DNA from 3 places in the Brevibacillus sp. LEMMJ03 genome. Region 1 is predicted to be linked to each of the others. Evidence: riboswitches for the same ligand, from Rfam matches in the RefSeq annotation. Region 1 holds a riboswitch; each other region holds the start of a gene.
What was found. Region 1 has a riboswitch for cyclic di-GMP ahead of FOI68_RS11395 (methyl-accepting chemotaxis protein). Riboswitches for the same ligand answer to the same signal wherever they lie in the genome.
Positions count from the first base shown of each region.

Region 1 (7,773 bases):
GGACGCCGTTCCATTTTGCGGATAGTGGTCTTCTCGATGTACCGCAGATGATCCGCTTCACGCGGCGTGACAAAGGTAATCGCCAAGCCCGTCTTGCCCGCCCGGCCCGTCCTGCCGATCCGGTGGACGTAGCTTTCCGCGCCCTGCGGAATATCAAAGTTATACACGTGGGTAACCCCGCTGATATCCAGACCTCTGGCGGCCACATCGGTGGCGACCAACACTTCGATCGTCCCTTCCTTAAACCGACGCAGCACGCTGTCCCGCTTGGCCTGGTTCAAGTCGCCGTGGATCCCCTCCGCGCCGTATCCCCGTTTGGTCAGCGCTTCCGACAGTTCGTCCACCCGCCGTTTGGTCCGTCCGAAGACGATGGCCAACTCCGGCATGTGAATATCGAGCAAACGGCACAGCACGTCGAATTTTTGCTTCTCCGTCACTTCCATGTACTGCTGCCGGATGTTGGAGACCGTCACTTCCTTGGGTTGGATGGAAATGGTCACGGGGTCATGCATGAATCGGCGGGCAATCTCCTGGATGGCCTTGGGCATGGTGGCGGAAAACAGCAGGGTTTGCCGTTGTGTCGGCATTTCCTTCAGGATCACCTTGATGTCGTCGATGAATCCCATGTTCAGCATCTCATCCGCTTCGTCCAGCACAACCATTTTCACGGACTGAAGCCGGATCGTTTTCCGGTTCATGTGATCCATGAAACGGCCCGGTGTCGCGACGATGATCTGTGGCCGTTTTTTCAGCGCCGCAATCTGCCGTTGAATATCCTGCCCTCCGTAGATAGGCAGGGCCACCACCCCTTTGTACCGGGCGATCTTGTTCAGCTCTTCCGCTACCTGAACCGCCAATTCGCGCGTCGGCGTCAACACGACCGCCTGGATTTGTTCCTGGTCTACGTTCGCCTTCTCCACCAGGGGAATGCCAAAGGCGGCGGTTTTTCCCGTCCCGGTCTGCGCCTGACCGATCAGGTCCTTGCCCGTCAAGGCGATGGGAATGGTTTGGTCCTGAATCGGGGTCGCTTCTGCGTACCCCACTTCTTTTAGGGCCCGTGTCACCAGGTGGTGCAGCCCAAACTCATAAAACGTTGTCAATGATCGTCAATCTCCTTTTTCTTCATTTCGCTTTCCCGTTTCACGAAAAAGAGGGCATGATTCCTTACGCCGGAACATGCCCTCATTTCCCGTGTCATCTCAATGATACCAATTACAAGCGGATGACGTTTGCCGCCTGCGGTCCGCGGTTGCCCTGCACAACGTCAAATTCCACCTTTTGCCCTTCTTCCAGGCTCTTGAATCCGGTTCCCGTAATCGCGGAGAAATGGACAAACACGTCGTCCCCGTCTTCACGTTCAATGAAACCAAATCCTTTTTCCGCATTAAACCATTTGACTTTTCCGATCACGATTGTGGCCTCCCACATGAGAATTTTGATAAAAAGCAAGAAAACCGCAAAACCGTTTCCGCCCCACATCTCAGCACGAGGCAGCAAAATCGTTCTCGGGTATTCATGTCTTTTTAACGTGGTCTCATCATACCATTTTTTTGCCGAAGAAGCAATCATCGCCGCTTCCGGAAGAAAGCAGCGATGAACCGGGTGCTACTCGACCCACTTTTTGTACAGCTCGTCAAATTTGCCCTGCAGCTTCATTTCGTCGAGCCATACGTCCAGGTAGCTGGCGAAGATGAAGTCGCCGCGCTGGATCATGTAGGCTTTTTCGCTTTTGGTGAACGGATCGTCCACGCGGGCGGCGTACAGACGCGGATCGTTTTTCGCGTACACAATCGCTTCAAAGGTGTCGGTGATCATGACGTCGTAGGTGCCGTTGGCCACCAGACCCGGGATGTCCAGGTTGTTTTGCACCACGGTCACGTTTGCGTTCGGCAGATATTCACGCACGAACTTTTCGTTGGTTCCGCCCGGGTTGACGCCGATGCGGACGCTCGGTTTGTTGATGTCCTCGATCGTTTTGTACTTGTCCTTGTCTTCCGCGCGGATGAGCGGCACTTTGCCGAACTGCACGTACCCCTCGCTCAAGTGGGCTGTTTTCTGTCTGTCGGTGTTGCGGGTCACGCCGCCCACGGCAATGTCAAACTTGTCGGCGAGCAGATCGTTCATCAGCGTCGGCCAGGAGGTTTGCACAAAGCGGGCTTCCACGCCAAGGCTTTTGGCGAACTCTTTCATCGCGTCGATGTCGTACCCTTCGTATTGGCCTGTTTTCGGGTTGAGATATGTAAACGGCTTGTAATCTCCGGTGGTTCCGATGCGGATGTACCCTCTCGCGATGATTTCATCCAGCCGGGATTCGTATTTTTTCTTGGCTTCCTGCTTTGCGGCGCTGTCCGCGACGGTCGCCGCCGGTTGGGCCTGTTGGGCACCTGCGGCGGACACATGAGCGGCCAAGCCCGTTCCCAGCAGCGAAACCGCCACTGTTCCTGCAATCAGCATGCTTTTCCATTTTTTCATTGTCGTTCTCCTCCCATGGTAGCCGTTTTGTCGGTTTCTCTTGTCGATCTTGCTTGCGGGGCGTCACTGCCCAAGCAGGGGCTCTCTCCTCCCTACATAGGCATCCCCCCTTTTGTCCATCCTGTGTGCGGCTTGAGCCGGCCGGCTGACCCCGACCTGTGAGGCTTGTGCTGACAGGGGGGCCGCTTCCGTTCCCGCCTCCCGTTACAGCTTGAACTTCCCGAGTCCTTGCTGCAGCTCGCCCACGACCTCTTTCAACTGCTGTACCGACTCGGCGATCTCCTGAATGGCCCGGAGCTGGTCATCCGCCGCATCGGCCACGTTCTTCGCGTCTTCGGAAGCGTGTTTGGCGATGGTGTGCATCTCTTCCACGGAGGCGCTGACCTCCTCGGACCCGGCCGACATCTGTTCCGACGCCGCCGACACTTCGAGGATGTGGTCGGCCACATTGCGGGAAGCCTCCAGGATATGGACGAATTTTTCGCGCACTTCCTCGATCAGTTTCACCCCGTCCTGCACATCCTGCTGCCCCGCGTTTATCGTGTCGACCGCGTTCGCCGTGTCCTGCTGGATTTCGGCGATCAATTGAGCGATCTTGGCGGCCGACTCTTCCGACTGGTTGGCCAGCTTCTTCACTTCGCCGGCCACGACGGCAAAGCCCCGGCCGTGCTCCCCTGCCCGCGCCGCTTCGATGGAGGCGTTCAAGGCGAGCAGATTGATCTGCGACGTGAGCCCGGTAATCGTGTCCAAAATGCTCTCGATCTCCTGGGAGCGGCCGTTCAGCCGCTCAATGGCCGACGACACTTTCAAGGTGCCTTCCCCGATGCTGTTCATCTGCCGCACGGCCTGCTCGACGACCGCCGTGCCTTCTTCCGCCTGCTGGGCCGCCTCCCGTGCCGCTTCGGACACCCGCGAGGACGTCTCGGCAATCTTGACGATCCCGCTGGCCATGTCGTTCATGGAGATGGACACTTCCTGGGAACTGCCGGCCTGCGCTTTGGCCCCGTCGGCGATTTGGCGAATGGACGTCCCGATCCGGTGAATCGTATTGGTCGCGTTCTCGATGCCGGCGGACACCTCGCTGGTGACCCGAAGCACCTGATCGGAGGACAGCGTGACGCCGCGAATCAGGTCCTTCAGATGAGACACCGTCTGGTTGAAATCGCGGGACAAAACGGCGATTTCATCCTTACCCTGGACGGTGACGGATTCCGTCAGATCGCCGCCGGCCACCACTTTGACCGCTTGATTCAGCCGCTGAATCGGGCGGACCAGGCGAACCGCCAGCAGATAGACCAGAGCGATGCCGACGACCAAGGTCACGACAGAGATGGCCAGCAGGTTGACCGAGAGCTTGTCCACCGGCGCGTGCAGCTCACCGGCGGGAGCGGTGATGAACACGCCCCAGTTCAACATCGTCGAAGCATAGGACGCAAACTGGTCGACGTTGTCCCTTTTATACTGAAGAATGCCGTGCCCGCCTTCCTGAATGGCCTGGAAAGCGGATTGGTACTCCGGAATGTTGGAGTTGAGAATGGATTCCTTCAGCACGAGGTCTTTCTGCGGATGCCAGATGTACGTTCCCTTCTTGCTCACCAAAAAGGCGTAGCCGCTCTGGCCGAACGTCTCGGCGGACACCGTCTTTTGGATCTCGTTGATCGGGATGGTCGAGCCCATGTACCCGTACTGGACGTTGTTTTTCATCAGCGGAACGATGATGGTTACGATGTTGTTGCCCGTCCGCTTGGAGACGACCGGTTCGGAGACGACGATTTTTCCTTCCCCTTTGCCCGCTTCCTGGAAATGGGCCCGGTCGGACACGTCTGTCACGTCCCCTTGGAAGTTGATGACCTTTTTCCCGCTCAAGTCATAGGAAAAGAAGAACGTCTCAAATTCCGGATAGTTCTTCTGGGCCTGCTGGATCAGCTTCAAGTCATGCTCCTTGTTGTTGTCTTCGGACATCAGCTTGCCGATCGTTTCAATCACGGCAATTTTCTGCTGGAAAAACTGGTCGATCTTCATCGACAGATTGGACGCGGTCAGTTCGGCTTCTTTATCCAGACTGGATTCCAGCAGACGCGAGGAGCTCCAGTAGCTAGCCGCACAAACCGAAACAAGGCTGGCGATGAGCAGCAGGCACATCACATACAACAGTTTTTGCTTCAGGCTGGTTCCCATGGTGATCCCTCCTAGTGGCGGAAAGTGCGTGAACGGCTTGCCAAAAAAAGCAGACTGCCATCCGACAGCCTGCGATGCCTGCGGTTTGGCAACCCGGCTGTCATAGCTGCAGCACTGCAACTTTAGACCCGTGGCTTTGCGTCCCCGCCTTTCAACGGGTTTGCTTTTTGTCACTTTTTTCCGTGTTAAAATATGCTAAAAGAACTATAGCACAATTTGAAAAAAGAGGGACAGAAAATCTAAAAGATTTCATAAATTTTTAAAATCTGCGCGCTGACGGAACGAAACGCGACCTTCGCACTGTCCTCTTTTCTCCCCTGTCGACCTGCCTCCCAACGAATGAGGAATGATGGAACGATTTTCTTAAGAATTTTGTAAGGATTTTTACAGCCGATTTGTAAAATATTCTCGGTAAGATAGAGCTGGCTCCGCTACACGACGAAATTGACGAGGGAAGACGGGTGATGATCATGCCAACGTACAATGTCCTGGTCGTGGACGACGAAGCGGAAATCCGGGACGCGATCGAGATTTATCTGAAAAGCGAAGACATCCACGTGCTGAAAGCAGGTAACGGGCAGGAGGCCCTGGCGGTTTTGGAGCAGGAAGAGGTTCATCTGATCATCCTGGACATCATGATGCCGCAGATGGACGGATTGAAAGCGACGTTTGCCATTCGGGAAAGCAAAAACATCCCGATTATCATGCTGTCGGCCAAATCGGAAGATACCGACAAGATTCTGGGGCTGACCATCGGTGCCGACGATTACGTGACCAAACCGTTCAATCCGCTGGAGCTTGTTGCCCGGGTGAAATCGCAGTTGAGGCGATACACCTATCTGGGCAACTACACCGCCCGCGAAGACGAAATCCGGGTGCGGGGACTCGTCTTGAACAAGCGGGAAAAAACCGTGTATGTGGACGGCGAGGAAGCAAGGCTCACCCCTACGGAATACAAGATTTTGGAGCTTTTGATGGAGAACAGGGGCAGGGTCTTTTCGATCGAAGAGATTTACGAAAAAGTGTGGAAGGAGCCCTGCCTGAACGCGGATAACACGGTGGCCGTGCACGTGAGAAGAATTCGCGAAAAAATCGAGATCAACCCGAAAGAACCTCAATATCTCAAGGTGGTGTGGGGCATTGGCTACAAGATTGAAAAATAAATACGGGCCGGTCATCGCGCTGGTCCTGCTTTTCCACCTGTCGGCTCTGGCCTTGCTTGCGGCGGCCGATGTGATCCGGCACCGAGAATACCTGGACAAGGATTATTACTTTCGCAGCCCTTCCTTTCACCAACAGTTGACGGAAGTCGTTAACCTGGCCATAACGGTTCATTTCAAGGAGAAGAATGATCCCAAACTGACCGTGACTGAAAAGGTTGGCGCCGATACGCTGGAGCAAATCCGAGAGACGTTTGCGGCCGATCTCCGGGAGAAAGAAGCGGAGATTAAGGGACGCTATGAGGCCAACATCATGGAGGCGGAGCGCAGCGGCAATCACGCCGAAGCTGGCAGACTCGCGCAGGCGCGCGATCAGGAACTGGCCCGAGTGAAGCAGGAAAATCAAAAGCAGATGGATGAGCGAATCATGACATTGGCAGCCGCCCGGGATCAGGAGTATGAACAGGCGAAAAAAGCGTTGGCCGTCAGAGGCGACACCATCAAATACTACATCAAGGATCGGAATACGGGCGAGGTATACACCAACCATTCCTACGACCTCAACATCATCAGGAACCTGCAGAAAAAGGCGGCCTATTCGATCCATTTCCCACTGGCTTCGCCGAGCGATTACCAGATACAGCAGGCAAATGAATTCTTTCTCGCCAACAATCTCGAGGGGTATTTGATTATCCCCCAAGCGGCCGCGGGTTACTCCCGGTTTCAAGACGATTACGCCTATGCGCTCGGCATACGGGAGCGACTGCTGAACGAATGTATCCTGTTGGCCGTAAGTGTTATCGCGGCAGTTGGACTCTTCGTTTATCTGCGGAAGCGCAGTCCGTTGGATTTTCCGCTTGCCGACAGATGCGCCTCCTTGTTGCGGCGGGTTCCCCTCGATGCAAGAGGCGCGACAGTTCTCGCGGTCGGGCTGGTCACACTGAGCTGGGTCAGGGACGAATCGTTCTTCTATTTTCCCATCGGCCTGGAACATGTGACGACGCTTTCCTTTACGGCGGCATGCATCGCCTATCTGGGGCTAAACGCAAAAGAGGCATGGCGTTTGATCAACGACCACACGCTCCTCCGGCAGCAATGGGAGTCCAGCTTGTATCGAAAATTCCGCACGCTTCTGGCAGAGAGCTTCGCCAATCGATCCGTATTTTTCAAGGCCAGCCTCATCTTTGTGCTGACGATCGGCCTGGGAACGGGCATGGGTTTTGTTCTGATAGGCCTTCATTATGGATCGGAGCGGCTGTTTTTGGTGGGGGCATGCTATTCGCTGCTGTACCTTGCAGCCGTGCTGCCGTACATCCTCCGCCGGGTCGCCCTGCTGAACAACATTCTCCGGGGGGCGGACGAAATGGCGGCCGGCAATCTGGATTCTCTCATCGAAGAACGCGGCAAAGGGAATCTCGCCCATCTGGCCCGCTGCCTGAACAATATCAAGCTGGGACTGGGCCACGCCCTGGAAAGCCAGATGAAGAGCGAGCGCCTCAAAACGGAGCTGATCAGCAACGTTTCGCACGATTTGAAAACGCCGCTCACCTCCATCGTCAACTACGTGAATCTGCTGAAACGCCCCGATCTGTCGCCGGAAGAGGTCAGCAGCTACGTCAATGTGCTGGAACGCAAAACCCACAGGCTGAAGGTGCTGATCGACGACCTCTTTGAAGCGTCCAAAATGGCGAGCGGGTCCGTCGAGCTGCATATGGAGCGGGTCAATGTGGCCGCCCTGCTCAATCAGGCCCTGGCGGAGTTCAGCGATGCCATCGCCGAATCCTCGTTGACGTTCCGGGTCCAGACGGAGAAGCCGCACATCCACGCGCTGGCCGACGGGAAAAAAACCTGGCGGGTCTTTGAAAATCTCATCGGCAACGTCCTAAAGTACGCGCTGCCCCACACCAGGGTCTACATCTCGCTGACCGAACAGGCGAACAGCGTCGTGCTGACGATGAAAAAC
Region 1 covers NZ_VKJN01000007.1:202,082-209,854, forward strand. The annotation lists gene cshA (degradosome RNA helicase CshA) at 1-1,100, opposite strand, end outside; gene FOI68_RS11385 (cold shock domain-containing protein) at 1,213-1,428, opposite strand; gene FOI68_RS11390 (transporter substrate-binding domain-containing protein) at 1,606-2,472, opposite strand; gene FOI68_RS11395 (methyl-accepting chemotaxis protein) at 2,677-4,650, opposite strand; cyclic di-GMP riboswitch class I at 4,735-4,825, opposite strand; gene FOI68_RS11400 (response regulator transcription factor) at 5,121-5,813, shown strand; gene FOI68_RS11405 (sensor histidine kinase) at 5,791-7,773, shown strand, end outside.

Region 2 (7,773 bases), on a different contig from region 1:
ACGCTCTTCGTACGTGGTCTCCTTTTTCCCCTCCTGTTTGAGTCCGCTGTATAATGCTTCGATGGCTGCTCGTTTCAACACCCCGTCATCAGGAACAAAGTTGCCATTGCCATCCGAACGCAATCCTTCCACAAAATCTTCGTAAGCGTACGACTGATGGAACGTTGTAAAAAAGATTTGGTTCTTCTGAATCAATTGGTTGAAAGCATCCTTCATCTTGCTTCGATTGCCCAGCTTACTCAATTCTTCGTACACTTCAGCATCGACAATCTCAAGCGCCTTATTCACAATATGATAGGTCTTGCCGGTGCCAGGCGGACCATATAGGATGATGTTTCTGTCTCCAAACGGCCGGTTCACACGCTTGCTCTGTGCAGGGCTGCTTTCTTCCTCGGTTTGAAAGATCATGCGGATGTGCTCATCTTTTTTTACCTGCTCAATCGTGCGTCTGTAGCTGCCAAGACCAGGCAACTCCCGCTCTTCAAGCGTCCATTCAACGGGCAGGGTATGTCCCAATTCATCGTCATATTGATAACCATCTACCGGATCTTCCCGTACAATGCCGATCGCCCGAATTCTCAGCATGGACTGCCCGTTTTTGGTATAGGTTGCTTTCAGCGCAACACGGTCGCCTTTCCGGATGTTGAAAAAGGCTTTTACCGCTTTTTTCTCCTTGTCTTCCGCATGTTCAGCGTCAATCAGCTGCTGCAATTGTTCCGGTTCGTTTTCCAGCTCTTTGCTAAAATCACGGGACAGATAGTTGGTTGCAATGATCCCTTTATCGATGAACGTCTGGGAATGGTTGATGTCGCCGTATGAGTAACCCACCAGCCAATAGCGTTCCGCTTGATCCACGTGATAATGATCCCAGAGAAATCGCCCCAGGGTCAGCACGTCCCACGAAGAAAAAGGTTCCAGCTCCTGCAGTTTTTTTCGGATCTTGGCGTTGATCACAATGATGTTCGTTTCACGTAACGGCAGTTCCTCATCCAGCTGTAAATCCCTCGCGATCGGGACCAGGACAGCCTTTGAATAGATATTGAAGAAACGTTCAGGTACGTATATGTTCAACAGCTTCAACAAGACCATGTCCCACACAAGGGAATCGGTGGTGTCTATCTCGTCAATCCGGTTCTCCTTCGCCAGGCGAATGACGGATACGATCTTTTTCTTCACCCCTTCAAATTCCCGGGTCAATTCGTCCCCTTCCAGCAATGTCTTCTTGTTCCCGACCCCCTTGTAGTAGCGGCCGTCTTTTCCGCAATAAATTCCGAACTTGGAAGAGTTGCCCCCTCCGATACCTGCCAGAATCTGTTTTCTTTCCAGCCAGTAGACAAATGTATCCTTTGAGTTGCTGCGGGCATATTCCTCGATCTTCATCGACTCCAAACGTTCCAAGGGAAATCGGGCCAGAAAACTGTCACGCCCCGCTTGATCGGATTGGAGCTGTTCGTCGGATACCGTGTACTGTTTCGCCTTTTCCATGAGTTCATGCAATGTCATGCTTGCCTCTCCTTCTCCTGCTGTTCATGTAGATGATGATTACATTGATCCTCTTCCGCTAAATCGATCTCGGTTCCTGCCACCGGGTTTCCATTCTTGATTCGATAGACTGAACAGATAGCGCTCTCGTCCCACCGTTGTCAATTTTTTCTGCATGGATACCTCTATCATAAACGCCACCGTGACAAATCCTGTCACGGAAACATACGTTTTCACCAAGAAAATCCCCTCATCGAAAAGGAGGGGGCAGTGTGCAGACAAAGTGACTGCTGAGGGGAGAAGCACGTTTCCGGCATCCGCTCCGTGCTCGCCACAGCAAGGAAGCATAGACTGCACGCTCCGCACCGATTTGCGGGGGATCGCCAAAGCCGCATCGCTACGCAGCCCATTCAGAGGTGGCGCTCCTTTTTCCCGCAAATCGCTGCTCCGCTCGGTAGGGCTCACAAGTCCTCTGCCTGGAAACATGCTTCTCCTTCGATACAATCGGTTTGTCTTCAGTCTGTCCCCTTCTCGAAAAGGAGGGGGTGTGTCGCACATGCGCTCGCGACCGGCGCCAGCCTGTTGTCGATCGTTCACTCGTCAAGACAGCCCACAATTCCCCTTCCCATCCTTTTTTAGACGTGAACGGTCTCACTGTATGTACGAGCCAATTCTCTGTATTCCTCAAGCAATTGCATGCGGTATTCCTGCGGCTCCACCAATTCGGCATCGTTTCCGTACTGCTTCATCCAGCGCAAGAACTCTTCAGCCCCGCGTGTCGTTACAATCAGCAGCAAGGAACCATCCTGTTCGTCGATGAATTGTGGCGGGGAGTCATAGTGATGTTCCTTGATGTAACGGGCAACTTTGCTGGAAAAGCGGACCTTGAACGTGACTTCGTCTGTTTCGGCCTTGATTCCCCACACTTTATCCAGATAGCGGTCAATGTCGAAGTCATCTTCAATAAAAAACTTCTTGTTCGTCAGTGCGATGGACCGGAATCGGTTTAGCCGGAACGTCCGAATCTCCTCGCGCTCATGGCAATATCCGATCAGATACAAGTAACCGCCCCGAGGCACGAGGTAATATGGATCAATCATCCGTCTTGTCAGATCGTCCCGGTACATCGTGTAGTATTCGCACGTGATCGTCACTTCCTGGATGATGGCCTCAATGATTCGCTGTATGATCAGATCCTGCTCCGGGTTGGACTGTTCCGTATGAATCCGAATGCGTTTACTGATCTGCAGCAGCTGATCATTCACTTGAAAGCGTGTTAGAATTTTGTCCATTGCCGATTGGAACGATCGCTGAAACGGATGCCCTTTCAGTTTCGTTTGGCCTGAGAGTATCGGGTAGAGAGAAATCGCGAGGTATTCTTCCGTCCCCAGCTTCCCCGGTGTCTGAACGTACTTGTCGATGAGATAATACCCTTTGTTTCCTTCCCGCATGATTTGAATGCCACAGTCATCCAACCGCCTAATGTCGCGATATATGCTCCGAACGGAAGTGCCGGCCAGGTTGGCAAGTTCCGGCGCGGTAATGCCTGGACTTTGTTGAATGGTGGTTAGGATGAAAAAAAGGCGTTGAATCAAGTCCATGGTGTTCACCCCAACATCGGAAAAGTCATCCCTCTAACCATTCGTGTCAAAAAGTCTGAAACCTATCATTGCATGATCATTTTGTTTTGGCTTTTTACACCGTGCGAGATCACCGAAGCGGGTTACCGCTTCTATTAGTACCTACTCCAGGCCTAAATTTAGCTATTTGACTGTCATAAGTGACTGCTTCTTGGGGTTGATAACTGACTGTGGCTCCAAGCAGCAGCTCTAATGCAATCGTTACTGAAGAAAGTTTGCGGAACATGTTGTGCTAAAAATTAAAATGCCCACCTTTATTGAAAATGAGTATAATTTGTTGCTGAGATTTCACCGCTGAAGTTAGGACAATGGAAGTGATACATCGTTTGTCCTTCTTTCCAAACCAACGATAAGTTAATAAAAATTTATGCAAATGGTCTATGATAATTTTTGAAAATGCGTTACAATCGAACTAGCAAAAAGGAAAAATTTACGTTAAGGGCAAACTAACCGAAAGGTTAGGACGCAAAGCTACGGGTCTAAAGTCATAACGACCATGATCGCCGGGCTGCCGGAATTAGTTCTATATCACATGCTCTATTTTCGGCTGCCCTTTTTTGCAAAAGGGGGCTTTTTTATTTTCAAAATGTGAAATGTAGGAGGTTCAGCGAAATCAAATAAGTCAAACTCATTTGGCGTACAGTTTATTCCACATTAAAAAACACAGAAAATCGGAGGGAGTACTATGAATTTTGAGTGGACAAAAGACCAAATGATGTGGATTGAAAAGGTCAGACAATTCATGATCGACTTGGATGTAGAAAATGCTTTAAAAAGCGAGAGCGAGCAGCTGCCTTGGCAGATTCGCCAAGCGTCCGGCAAACAGGGACTAATTGGCCTGGATGTTCCGAAGGAATACGGAGGCGAAGGTTTGAGCGCCGTTACAATGGGACTTCTTTACGAGGAATGCGGCAAATTCGGAGTCAACACCCGCGAAGTCATCGGCGCCGGACACGGCAACATGATCGCCAAATTCGGAACTCATGAGCAAAAAAGCAGGTATTTGCCTTCACTCATAAAAGGAGATTTACTGGTGGGCGTCGGTTTGACGGAACCGAACTGCGGTTCCGACCTGGCCGCTATCGAAACGTTCGCTCGTAAAGATGGAGCGAATTACATATTGTCGGGCTGCAAGGAATGGGTAAGCCGTGTGGAGGAGGCCGGCGTATTCGTCGTCTTCGCTCAAACGAAGCACGGTTCCGGAACGAAAGGCTTGACCGCCTTCCTTGTCGATATGAACGATCCCAATATCGAGAAATACGCCCTGGAGCCGATGGGAATGAAAGGTTGGTCCTATGGCGGCTTCCGGCTTCACGATGTCGTGATTCCGGCGGAGAACCGATTGGGTCTGGAAGGGGAAGGCTTCCGGATATTTAACCAACACTTCGGCTATTGGCGGGTACTGATGGGAATCATCTGCGTCGGAGCGGCCAGAAAGGCACTGGAGCAAGGCGTGCAGTATGCCAAAGAACGGATGGCCTTCGGCGGTCCGATCGGCCGGTTTCAGTCCGTCATGCACAAAATCGCCGAGCACGCGACCCTTCTGGAAACGGCAAGTCTGCTCAGCCTGAAGGCGCTGGACGTTTTGGACCGCGGTCATTCCAATACAATGGAAGCCTCGATGGCCAAATGGTATTCGACGACCACGGCCTACAAGGCGATCGACGACATGCTGCAGATCCATGGCGCCCGGGGCTACGTCAAGGAATACGGCCTTGAGCAGAAACTACGCGACGTGCGCGGCCTGATGATAGCCGACGGCAGCACGGACGTGCTGAAATCGTTAATTGGCCGGGATTTGATGGGCAGGGAAATCTACGATGCGATGCTGGGGCGCGCTCGGGAAGAACAACCACTGCGCGTCCTCAATATGGTGCCATAACCTGCCTTACCATATAAAACGGACATCGATATAGACAGGAGAGCGAACCATGACTGTGAATGAAGGACTTGAGAATGTCGTTGTCGCCAAAACCGCGGTCAGCCTTGTAGACGCAGAGAAGGGGAACCTGGTGTACCGGGGATTTCACGCCAGGGATCTGGCCCGCGATAAAAGCTTCGAGGAGGTCGCTTATCTTCTCCTGCACGGAAATCTGCCGGACGTAGACGAGCGCAAGGACACGCTGGAAAAGTGGGCGTCCGCACGGGAGCTCCCCGCTTCCGTCCGAAACGTCATCGACGCCCTTTCCGAAACGCACGACTTGATGAGCATGCTGCGTACCGCTGTCTCCGCGCTGAGCATCGATAGCCCGGAATATCCGCCTACTTTGCAGCAAGCCACCTCCGTCATCATAAAGCTGCCCGTGATCATCGCTTATTGCTACCGTCGGCTCAAGGGCCTGGAGCCTGTTGCTCCCCGGCCCGACCTCGGGCATACCGCTAACTATTTATACATGCTGAGGGGTACGGAGCCGTCCCCCGTCCATGTTCAGGCGCTGGAAGCTTATTTGAACCTGCTGATGGATCACGGGATGAACAGCTCCACCTTTACCGCCCGCGTGATCGCCTCGACCCGTTCGGATCTCGTTTCCGCGATCACCGGAGCCATCGGCGCTTTGAAAGGACCGCTTCATGGCGGAGCCCCTTCCTTGGTGCTGGACATGCTGAAAGACATCGGCACGAAAGATAACGCTGAGCCGTGGATCAAGCGGCGCTTGGAAAGCGGAGGAAGATTGCCGGGCTTCGGACACCGCGTGTACAAAACGAAAGACCCGCGATCCGAAGCTTTAAGGCTCATCGCCACCGAATTGTCAGGCAGTGATGCCTGGCTCGATCTGGCCGTGCACGTGGAGCAAACAGCCCAGGATCTGCTGGCCGTATATAAACCTCACCAAAAGCTGTATACCAATGTGGAGTATTATGCGGCTGCCGTCATGAATGCGATCGGCTTCGAACCGGAGCTGTTCACGCCGACCTTTGCTTTAACGCGGTCGGTAGGCTGGTGCGCGCATATCATTGAAGCCTCCCAAGGCCGTTTGGTGTATCCGGATTCCGCTTACATCGGACGATTGCCTTCTGAATAACTTTTTGGGGAAAAGGAGGCCGATCAATGGCACGCCGACAAATCATTATGTTTTTGGCCACCATGAACGTGTTCATCTTGTTGTACGCGCCTCAGCCGCTGCTGCCGTGGCTGTCCGATAAGTACGGCATCTCGATCGCAACAGCCAGCTTGACGATCTCCCTGACGATCATCGCGCTCGCGGTTTCATCGCTCGCGCTGGCGCCGCTGTTTGATCGGTGGGACCGCAAGAAAGCGATCGGGATTTTTTGCCTGCTGCTGATTGTTCCGAGCGCCATGCTGGCCATAACGGACTCCTTCACCTGGATTTTGGTCTGGCGGGTCGTGCACGGCTTGTGCATCCCCGGAGTGACTGCCGTGCTGGTCGCCTACGTGTCCGAAGAATTTCCGGCCGACCGGCGCGGCCGTGCGCTCGGCGCCTACGTCAGCGCCACCGTAGCCGGCGGGTTGGTCGGCCGTGTCATTGCCGGACCGATCGCCGAAGCGTTCTCGTGGCATGCCGTCTTTATCGCTACCGGGTTCTTTTCCCTATTGGTCACCGTTCTCGTATGGCGGTATTTGCCCGCCTCCCAGAATCAAACCAACAGGGCAATCGGCGGGTTTCTGGCGCATTTCCGCAATCCGGCGCTGATCGGCACTTTTTTGATCGGCTTTTCGCAGTTTTTCGCTTTTATCGGCTTTTTCACGTATCTGCCCTTCTATGCTTCCGGCGCTTCCTTTCATCTCAATGCAACACAAATTTCGTTGCTTTATTTTACTTACCTGTTCGGCATCTTTTCCGCTCCGCTGGCGGGGTACTTCTCCGACCGCATCGGCCGGAGAGCGACCATGGCCTTCGGGCATCTGATCGGGGCGTCAGGCATCCTGCTTACGCTTCATCCATCGTTACCTGCTCTGCTGGCCGGCGCGTCTATTCTCGCGTTTGGAAATTTCGCGTCCCAGTCCGCTACGACAGCCTACGTGACCGATGTCGCGAATGGGTCCAGGGGCGCCGCCTCTTCCCTGTATCTGTTCTTCTTCTATGTCGGCGGAAGTCTCGGCGCTTACATCCCGGGATTATTATGGTCACGTTACGCATGGGACGGTTTGGTCGCGACTACGACATGCATCATTGTACTTGCCCTGCTCAGCAATTATTTCCTGGCAGGAAAAAAGAAGATAACCCATCCCGCAAACACAACGCAAACTTGAGTTATTAGTTAAAGATTACAGTTGGAGAGTGTATGCATCGATGATACGTAAAAAAGTAGAAAGGAACCCCAAGCCATCCTCCTTCAAATCTTGGAAATGGAAAAGCATCCTGTCCTCGTTCGCCAGCGTACGCGGCAAACTGTTTCTGTTCTCCTTCCTCATCTTGTTGATTCCGGGGATTGTCATCGGATGGCTGACCTACGACAAATCGCAATCGCAAATCGAGAAGCTGCTGATGGACAGCGCTACGGAAAACGTGTCTTTAACCAACCGATACATCAACAATTGGATGGATACGAGACAGAAGGAACTCGACTCGCTATCCAAGCAAATCGCTGACAGAATGAAGCAAAATGCGAACCAGAATTGGCAGGCATTTTTACAGCAATTTCTGAACGATCATCCCGGCGCGAGCATGCCTTTCATCGCTATGGACAA
Region 2 covers NZ_VKJN01000011.1:23,196-30,968, reverse strand. The annotation lists gene FOI68_RS14740 (McrB family protein) at 1-1,503, opposite strand, end outside; gene FOI68_RS14735 (helix-turn-helix transcriptional regulator) at 2,118-3,083, opposite strand; cyclic di-GMP riboswitch class I at 3,553-3,638, shown strand; gene FOI68_RS14730 (acyl-CoA dehydrogenase family protein) at 3,808-5,004, shown strand; gene FOI68_RS14725 (citrate synthase/methylcitrate synthase) at 5,054-6,145, shown strand; gene FOI68_RS14720 (MFS transporter) at 6,172-7,335, shown strand; gene FOI68_RS14715 (methyl-accepting chemotaxis protein) at 7,376-7,773, shown strand, end outside.
Region 2: linked by a shared signal. The riboswitch ahead of FOI68_RS14730 (acyl-CoA dehydrogenase family protein) and the one ahead of FOI68_RS11395 (methyl-accepting chemotaxis protein) in region 1 are both predicted to bind cyclic di-GMP.

Region 3 (7,773 bases), on a different contig from region 1:
GCGCGAGATACCCGTATTGTTCCACCATCTGCGTCAGGAAGTCAGCCGGCATCGTGATTCCCCCGCTTCCTGCAGACGTAGACGAACGCAAACGGAACATTGAGCGGCACAAAGCGGATCTCCACGCGGCCAAACCGCGCCGCCAACTGCTTTCTCATCTGCAGCGAGTATTGGAAACAGACGAACACGCCCCCGGGCTTCAGCGCCGCTTCCACCTGGTCCATGATGGCGTCCCGCAGGTCCTGCGGAAAATTGGCAAACGGCAGCCCGCACACCACCGCGTCCAACTGTCTGATGCCGCATCTCTCCATGATCCGGGTCAGCTCCCGCGCATCCCCGCCGACATGCAGCTCCGGATAGCGCGCGGCCAACTGACAGCGCATCCCGTCGTCCTTCTCCAGAATCAGCGCCGTGCAGCCGGGTTGTTTCCGCTCGCGGATCATCCGGGTAAACACGCCCGTCCCCGCCCCCAACTCCGCCACCGCCGTCGCTGTCGTCCAGTCGATCGGCGCCAGCATCCGCCGGGCAAGCTGGCGGGAGCTGGGCATGATGCTGCCGACCGTCCGGGGCGAGCGCAAAAACTTGCCGGCAAACAGCAGCCCGTCCGCAATCGGCCCCCGGCCCGGCGTCGGCATGCCTATTCGTTCAGACGTGCCTTTCATCATTCCTGTCACTCCCTCTCTTTGTTGTCCCTATCCTATCGCGGAAACCTTAGCAAAAAGAGAGGGAAACGCTTAAGAATTTCTGAAGATTGCCGGGGGGATCGGACAGAGAGGCCCTTCCTTCAAGCGTGTGCCCTTTTCCATAAGAAAAAAACAGTCTGCACGAGACTGTTTTCTGAAGGATTCCCCTATGCCTTGCGCCGCTTGCGCAGGGCGGCCAGCGCCTGCACCATCTCTTCCTTGTCGATTACGCCGAGCTGGTACAGTTCACGGATTTCGTCTTCGATCAAAAGGAGGTCGCCCTCCGGATCGCCCGTGTAGATAAACAGACCGTATCGCTGCAAAAACGCGCTCAGGTCAAAGTCGCCCGGCTGTTCCTTCAACGCACTCCCTCCAAATCGGCCGCCATGCGGGAAAGCACGGCATCGTAGTCAAACTCGACGGCAAACCCGGTGATGACGACAATGTTCGCGTGCGGGTACGCTTCCTGCCAGGCGGCCTCCTCATCCGGTTTCAGCCCGACGATGTACAGCGGATCGCGGGACAATTGCTCGTCCTCCGCCAGCAGCCGTAAAAACTGATGGCACTTTTCCTGTTCGGCAGCAGCGTTGAGGACGATGACGCAGCGCTCCACTTCGCCCGTCCGGCGCAGCTCCTGTATCATCTGAAACGTTTTGGCCGTAGGCACGAGCGCGTTCAGCTCGGGAAAGCGGTCTAGCAGTTCGTCAAGCCAGTCGTCTTCTTCCCAGGCCAGGTAGTAGATCATTGCAGTAGACATGATTGACAACCCCTCATGTGCGGATACATCGCGGATTTCAAAACGATGTGTGACTTCCTGTTATTATACCACGCCGGCGGGGCGGCGTCCCGGTGAATCGCTTGACTTCGACAAAACCATCCCGTAAGGTGGAAACAGCATGACAAACTGTGTGGAAAGAGGTATGGTTCGCGTGAAAAAGAAGTACCTTGCCCTCCTGTTCCTGGTCGCCTTCCTCACCATGTTGGGCTTTGGCATCATCATACCGATTCTCCCGTATTTCGCCGAAAACGTCGGCGCCTCTTCGCTGCAGATCGGCATTCTGTTTGCCAGCTACAACATCATGCAGCTCTTGTTCGCCCCCATCTGGGGCATGCTGTCCGACCGGATCGGCCGAAAACCGCTGATCGCCTTTGGCTTGTTCGGATTTTCCGTCACCTTTATCCTGTTTGGCCTGGCCGAGAGCTATGCCGCGATGCTGGCTTACCGCATCATCGGCGGGATTGTCTCCGCCGCCGCGATGCCGACGGTCACGGCGATGGTGGCCGACCTGTTTCCGCCCGAAGAACGGGCGAAGGGAATGGGCGTGATCGGCGCCGGAGTCGGCCTCAGCTTCGTGTTTGGTCCCGTCCTCGGCGGCCTGTTGAGCGGGTGGGGCTTTGCCGTTCCGTTTTTCGTCTCGGGCGGGGTGGCGCTGTTGACGTTTCTGATCATTCTGTTTGCGCTGCCGGAAAGCCTGCCGCGAGAGAAGCGGACGGGCAGTTCCCGGGACAAGCGGGGCAATCCGCTGGCCGCCCTGTTTGGACCGCTCTCGCTCCTGTACGGCATCATGTTCATCGTCTCGTTTGCCTTTTCCGGCCTGGAGACGACATTTGCCCTCTACATAAACGATTTGTACGGTTACTCATCGAAAGACCTCGGCTACATGTTTCTCGTCATGGGGATCATCTCCGCCTTCGTCCAAGGGGGACTGATCGGCAAAATGGTGAAGCGGATGGGCGAACCGCTCGTCCTGACCATCGGCCTGATCCTGTACGGCATCGGTTTCTTTGCCATCCCGCTGGCCGCCAATTTTTGGACGCTGGCGCTCACGCTCTCCCTGTTCGGAGCGGGGCAGGGCATGATCCGCGCCACCGGAACGGCGATGATTACGCAGCGGACCACCCAGGGCCAGGGCGTCACCAGCGGAACGATCAGCTCCATGGACAGCCTTGGACGCATCCTCGGTCCGCTGGCCGGCGGCGCCGTCTACGGATGGTACCAAAGCGGTCCGTTCATCGTCGGCGGCGTATTGATGGTCGTCATGCTGGTCTTGTTCCGCGCCCGCTACCGCAGGCTGCCGGAGCCCAGCGCCCAAGCGTAGGATGCCCACCATCCTTTCGTAATCGAACGCCCGGGGGAAAACGGGGAAGGCCCGGGCTTGACCGGGGCTTCCCCGCTCCATGACAAAAGGGAGTGCATCGATACGGGAATCGTAATCGACACACTCCCTTTCGTTTCAGGAAGAAAGCTACACTTTAAACCTGTTTACCGTTTCCATCAAGCCCGTGGCGATTTCACTTAATTGTTGAGCGGTGGACGCCACTTCTTCCGACGATGCGGTCAGTTCTTCGGAAGAGGCTGCGACTTCTTCCGTGGTCGCCGAGTTTTCCTCTGTAACGGCGCTTACCTGCTCCACCCGTTCCATCACGATATCCTTGAACTTCACGATCTCGTCCATGGCCATGTACGTCTTCTTCATCAGAGGGGCGATGTTTTCGACGGAAGCCAGGATATCCGCAAAGGATTTTACCGTATTTTCCACCGATGTCACCTGCTCCATGACGGAGGCTTCCACGTTCTGGGACGTTTTGATCACTTCATCCGTATCGTTGTGGATCGATTCGACCAACTGGAGAATGGTATTGGTATGCTGCCTGGACTCTTCCGCCAGTTTTCTGACTTCTTCCGCCACCACCGCAAACCCTCTGCCTGCTTCTCCCGCTCTTGCCGCTTCAATGGCCGCATTCAACGCCAGCAGGTTGGTCTGGTCCGATATGCCGGAAATGATATCGGTAATGCCGCTGATCTCCTTGACCGAGTCGGTCAGAATCCCCACTTTCTTGACAACGACTCCAATGGCTTGTTTGATCTCCTCCATGGAGGTGACCAGCTTATCCATTTCTTCTTTTCCGATATGGGCTTTGTTCTCAGCCGTTTCGGTTTCGTCCTTGACGTTTTGCAGTTCCTGATACACATGTTCGATGTTGCTGGTCAACTGCGACAGAGCCCCGACAATCTCGGACAAATCCTGGGCCTGAGTGGCCGCTCCCGCTGCTACGTGCTGCATGGTCGCAGCAAGCTCCTGATAGGATGCCGACATTTCCTCCGAAACAGCCGCCAGGTTTCGGGAATGATCCGTCACTTCATGCGAATTGCTCTTTACCTCTGTCAATGCTTTTTTCATGTTGTCGATGACCACTACCAACGACCTGTTCATCTGGGCAAATTCGTTTTTGCCTTCCGCTTCCAGCGAAACGGTGAAGTCATATGCCGAGAGCCTTGCCAGGACGCTGTTGATCTGAGCCATGGAGCCTTTCATCAGTGTTGTCAGGAGCAGCGTCAGGCCACCAACGATCACGGCGATTCCGACAGCAAATCCAATAAACAGGTTTTTCGCCTGCTGGTATTCCCCGTCGGCTTGATTCACCACTTGTTTCGCCTCATCCGCCTGCAAGGTCACCAGTTTGTTGATATTGGTTTGAACAGCGTCAGCATACTGGGTGAGTTGGGCTCTCTCTTCTTCCGTCGTTGCCACGTTGGACTTCAATCTGCCGATAAACGAGTCCACTGCTTCCAGATAACGGGTATAATTCCTGTCGATTTCGTCAATAATGGCCCTCTGTTCCTCGCTCATCTCATGATTCCGAACGTGGAGGATGCTGCCTGCGCTGGACTTTTGGGTTTCGATCGACTGTACCACATTTTGATCATAGCGATTGGCAAACAACAGTTTTGCGGATTCAAGCCTGATGCTGTAAAAGTCCGTTTCAAACTGCTTCAGTGCAAGGGATTTGAGCATGTTTTTCTCGTACAGATCGTCCATGTCCTGGCTGAACGCTGCCATGTTGTTCAAGGCGGTGAAGGAAAGATATCCGACGGAAACCAATGTGACGACAAATAATGTAAGCAATAATGTGGTGATTTTCACATTTTTGGCTACGTTCTTGTGTTTTACAACAATTGCATGATGAACTTGCTCATTGTCAACTGCATGTCTTGCTGCCACTTTTCAGACCTCCAGATTTCATGATTACGGTTGCCACTCATCCTTGACTCTCGTCAATCCCTGCCAAATTCGGGTCTCACCCCCTTTTTCTGCCAAAAAACAAAAAAGCCTTCCTGCTAAAAGGGCAAGAAGGCTTAAAAAAAACAGATTGGCAACCGGCTGCCATAGTAAACGAAGTTACCTTAGGCCCTTAGCTTTGCGTCCCTACTTTTCAATAGGTTTGCCTTTTTCCAAAATATATCAATTGTCGATATAATGGTAACTTATACCGTTGCGTCCCGTCAAGGGGGACACATTTTCTCCTGCCTGCTCTCCCGGCTAGCTCTCCTGCCGCTCCATCCACTCGCGGTACAGGGCGTCGATCTCCTCCGTCAACCGCTCCAGCTCCTGCTGCCAGCCGATCAGTTTCCGGTAGTCCGTCTCGCCGCCGGACAGCAGGGCCATCACCTCATCCCGCCGGGCTTCCCGCTCGGCGATCGCCCGCTCCAGTTCCGCCAGCTTGTACGGGTTGGGCCGCTTGCGGGAGCTGGCCGCATCCGGGCCGGAACCGGCCGGTTTCATCGTGTGCGGCATCGTTTCGGCATGCGGCCGCTTTTCGCTTTGCAGCGGCTCCCCCGCTTTCCGCGTGTTCTCCGCCGTCCGGCTGCCAGCCCCGCTGCGCCGCTGTCTTCGTTTTTCCCACGCCTCTTCAAAGGTTCCCTCGTCGTGGACCAGCCGGCCGTTTTCCACCCAGTAGACGCCGTCCACCATCTTTTGCAAAAAGTACCGGTCGTGGGAGACGATGAGCAGCGATCCCTGAAAGCCGGCCAGCGCCTCCTCCAGCGTTTCACGCGCCTCAATGTCCAGGTGGTTGGTCGGCTCGTCCAGCACCAGCAGGTTGACGTCCTGGTGCATCAACTGCGCCAGCCGCAGGCGCATCCGCTCCCCGCCGCTCAACTGGCCGATCCGCTTGAACACCTGTTCGCCGTAAAACAAAAACTTGGCCAGCCGGTGACGCGCTTCCGCCTCGGAGACGGCCGCCGTCTCCCGAAACACGTCGATCACCCGCCGCTCCTGGTCCCCCTCCAGCGCCCGCTGGGAGAGATAGCCGAGCTTGACTCTGCTTCCGATCCGCACCGCTCCCTCGTCAGGCGGAAGCTCACCCACCATCATCTTAATCCACGTCGACTTGCCGCAGCCGTTAGGGCCGAGGAGCGCTTTTCGCTCGCCGTAGCGCAGCAGAAGGGAGGCGCCGTCAAACAGCCGCTTCTCCCCGAACGACTTGCTCACGCCCTCCGCGACCAGCACCTCTTCGCCGCTCCGCTCCGCCTTATGAAACGCAAGGCCCATCCGCTCCGCTTCCAGACGGGGCCGTTCGATCCGCTCCAGACGGTCCAGCGCCTTTTCCATGCTTTTCGCCCGGCGGTGAAACGCCTCGTTGGGCGGATTGGAACGGTTGCCCCACTCCTTCAGCCGTTTGATCGCTTCCTGCATCTTTTTGATCTTTTTCTGCTGCTCCTGGTACTCGGCAAACTGGCGCAGCAGCCGCTCCTCCCGCTCTTTGACGAAAGCGCTGTAATTGCCGATGTAGTGTTCCGCCACGCCTCCGTCGAGGTGGTAGATGGAACTGACCACCGCGTCCAGAAAGCAGCGGTCGTGCGAGATCAACAGCACCGTTCCCGGATAGTCGCGCAAAAACCCCTCCAGCCACTCCATCGCCTCCAGGTCGAGATGGTTGGTCGGCTCATCCAGGAGAAGAACGTCACTCTGCTGGCAGAGCAGTTTGGCCAGTCCCGTCTTGGTCTGCTCCCCTCCGCTCAACCGCGCAAAGGGCGTGGACAGAAATCCCTCGGAGAGGCCCAGGCCGTCCGTCACCTGTGCCATGCGGGCTTCCCACTGATAGCCGTCCAGCCGCTCAAACTCGGACTGCAGCGCCTGGTAGCGCCCGATCAGCCGCTCCAGCTCTCGGTCCGCTTCACCGACGCAGCTCATCTCCCGCTCCAGTGAGCGCATCTCTTCCTGTATCGCCAGGACGTCGCCAAAGGCGCTGGCGATCACGTCCCGCGCCGTCCATTCCGGCGGGTACTGCGGCGTCTGCGGAAGGTAGGCCCAGCGGATGCCCTTCGCCCGGAACACCTCTCCCGTGTCGGGCTGCTCCAGACCGGCCAGCAGCTTGAACAGCGTGGTTTTGCCCGCGCCGTTCGGTCCGACGATGCCGACCCGCTCGCCCGCCTTGATCTCCAGCGTGACATCCCGCAGCACGGGGTCCGCTCCGTACGACTTTTGCACGTGTTGGGTCGCGATGATGATCATGGAAAAACGCCTCCTTGGGGTTGTGCCACCGCCCTGCCCGACAGACAGGTCCGGCCAAGCGGGCCCGCTCCCGCCCGGAAACGTTGGAAACGCCTCCTGCTCCAGGCAGCACGCTCTCCGGCCGGCCTTTTTTGGACGCAAAAAAGCCGCAGGCCTACACCTGCGGCATCGTCGCGCAATCGGACAGTCGATGGGTTATCGATGCATGGTACGCCTTGGTTGATTCCGCTCAATTGTATGACCAAAAAAGGGCAGACTACCCCCTTGGCGGATTCCCTCATGCGTCATGCTGGTAACTTCTACCACAAACCACGCTTGAACGGCACCAAACACGTACCTGCACCTCCTTCCCCAGGATGATCGTACCAATCTTTTCTATCTTATTACTTTACAGCATCCGGGTGGGAAAGGCAACAAAAAGCCAGGCCCTCATCGGCCCGGCTGGCTGTTCTTCTGCTGTTGAAACAGCGGCTGTTTCGTATCGGCATCGTAAAACTGGACGGTCGTGTTCGGCGGCAGTTTCGCCCGGGCGATCAGATACGGGTAGGTGATCACCTGGGCGTAGATCCTGCCCGGGTCCGGCTTGGTCTGCTTGACGTACACCTTGAGCTGTTCCAGGCTCCACTCCGTACCGGTCACCTTCAATCCGTAACCGGGATTGGGCGCCTGGCCGAGGGCGATCACGTACAGGCTGCCCAGCTTGTGTACGCCCCGCTGCTCCTTCACCTTCTGGACAAACGCTTTTTCCTCTGCGCTCAAAAGCGCGTTCTCGAGCACCTTGAACGCATCATCGT
Region 3 covers NZ_VKJN01000003.1:234,572-242,344, reverse strand. The annotation lists gene FOI68_RS05845 (DedA family protein) at 1-52, opposite strand, end outside; gene FOI68_RS05840 (class I SAM-dependent methyltransferase) at 42-665, opposite strand; gene FOI68_RS05835 (YqgQ family protein) at 851-1,045, opposite strand; gene FOI68_RS05830 (hypothetical protein) at 1,042-1,440, opposite strand; gene FOI68_RS05825 (MFS transporter) at 1,613-2,782, shown strand; gene FOI68_RS05820 (methyl-accepting chemotaxis protein) at 2,930-4,609, opposite strand; cyclic di-GMP riboswitch class I at 4,835-4,922, opposite strand; gene abc-f (ribosomal protection-like ABC-F family protein) at 5,006-6,979, opposite strand; gene FOI68_RS05810 (stalk domain-containing protein) at 7,409-7,773, opposite strand, start outside.
Region 3: linked by a shared signal. The riboswitch ahead of FOI68_RS05820 (methyl-accepting chemotaxis protein) and the one ahead of FOI68_RS11395 (methyl-accepting chemotaxis protein) in region 1 are both predicted to bind cyclic di-GMP.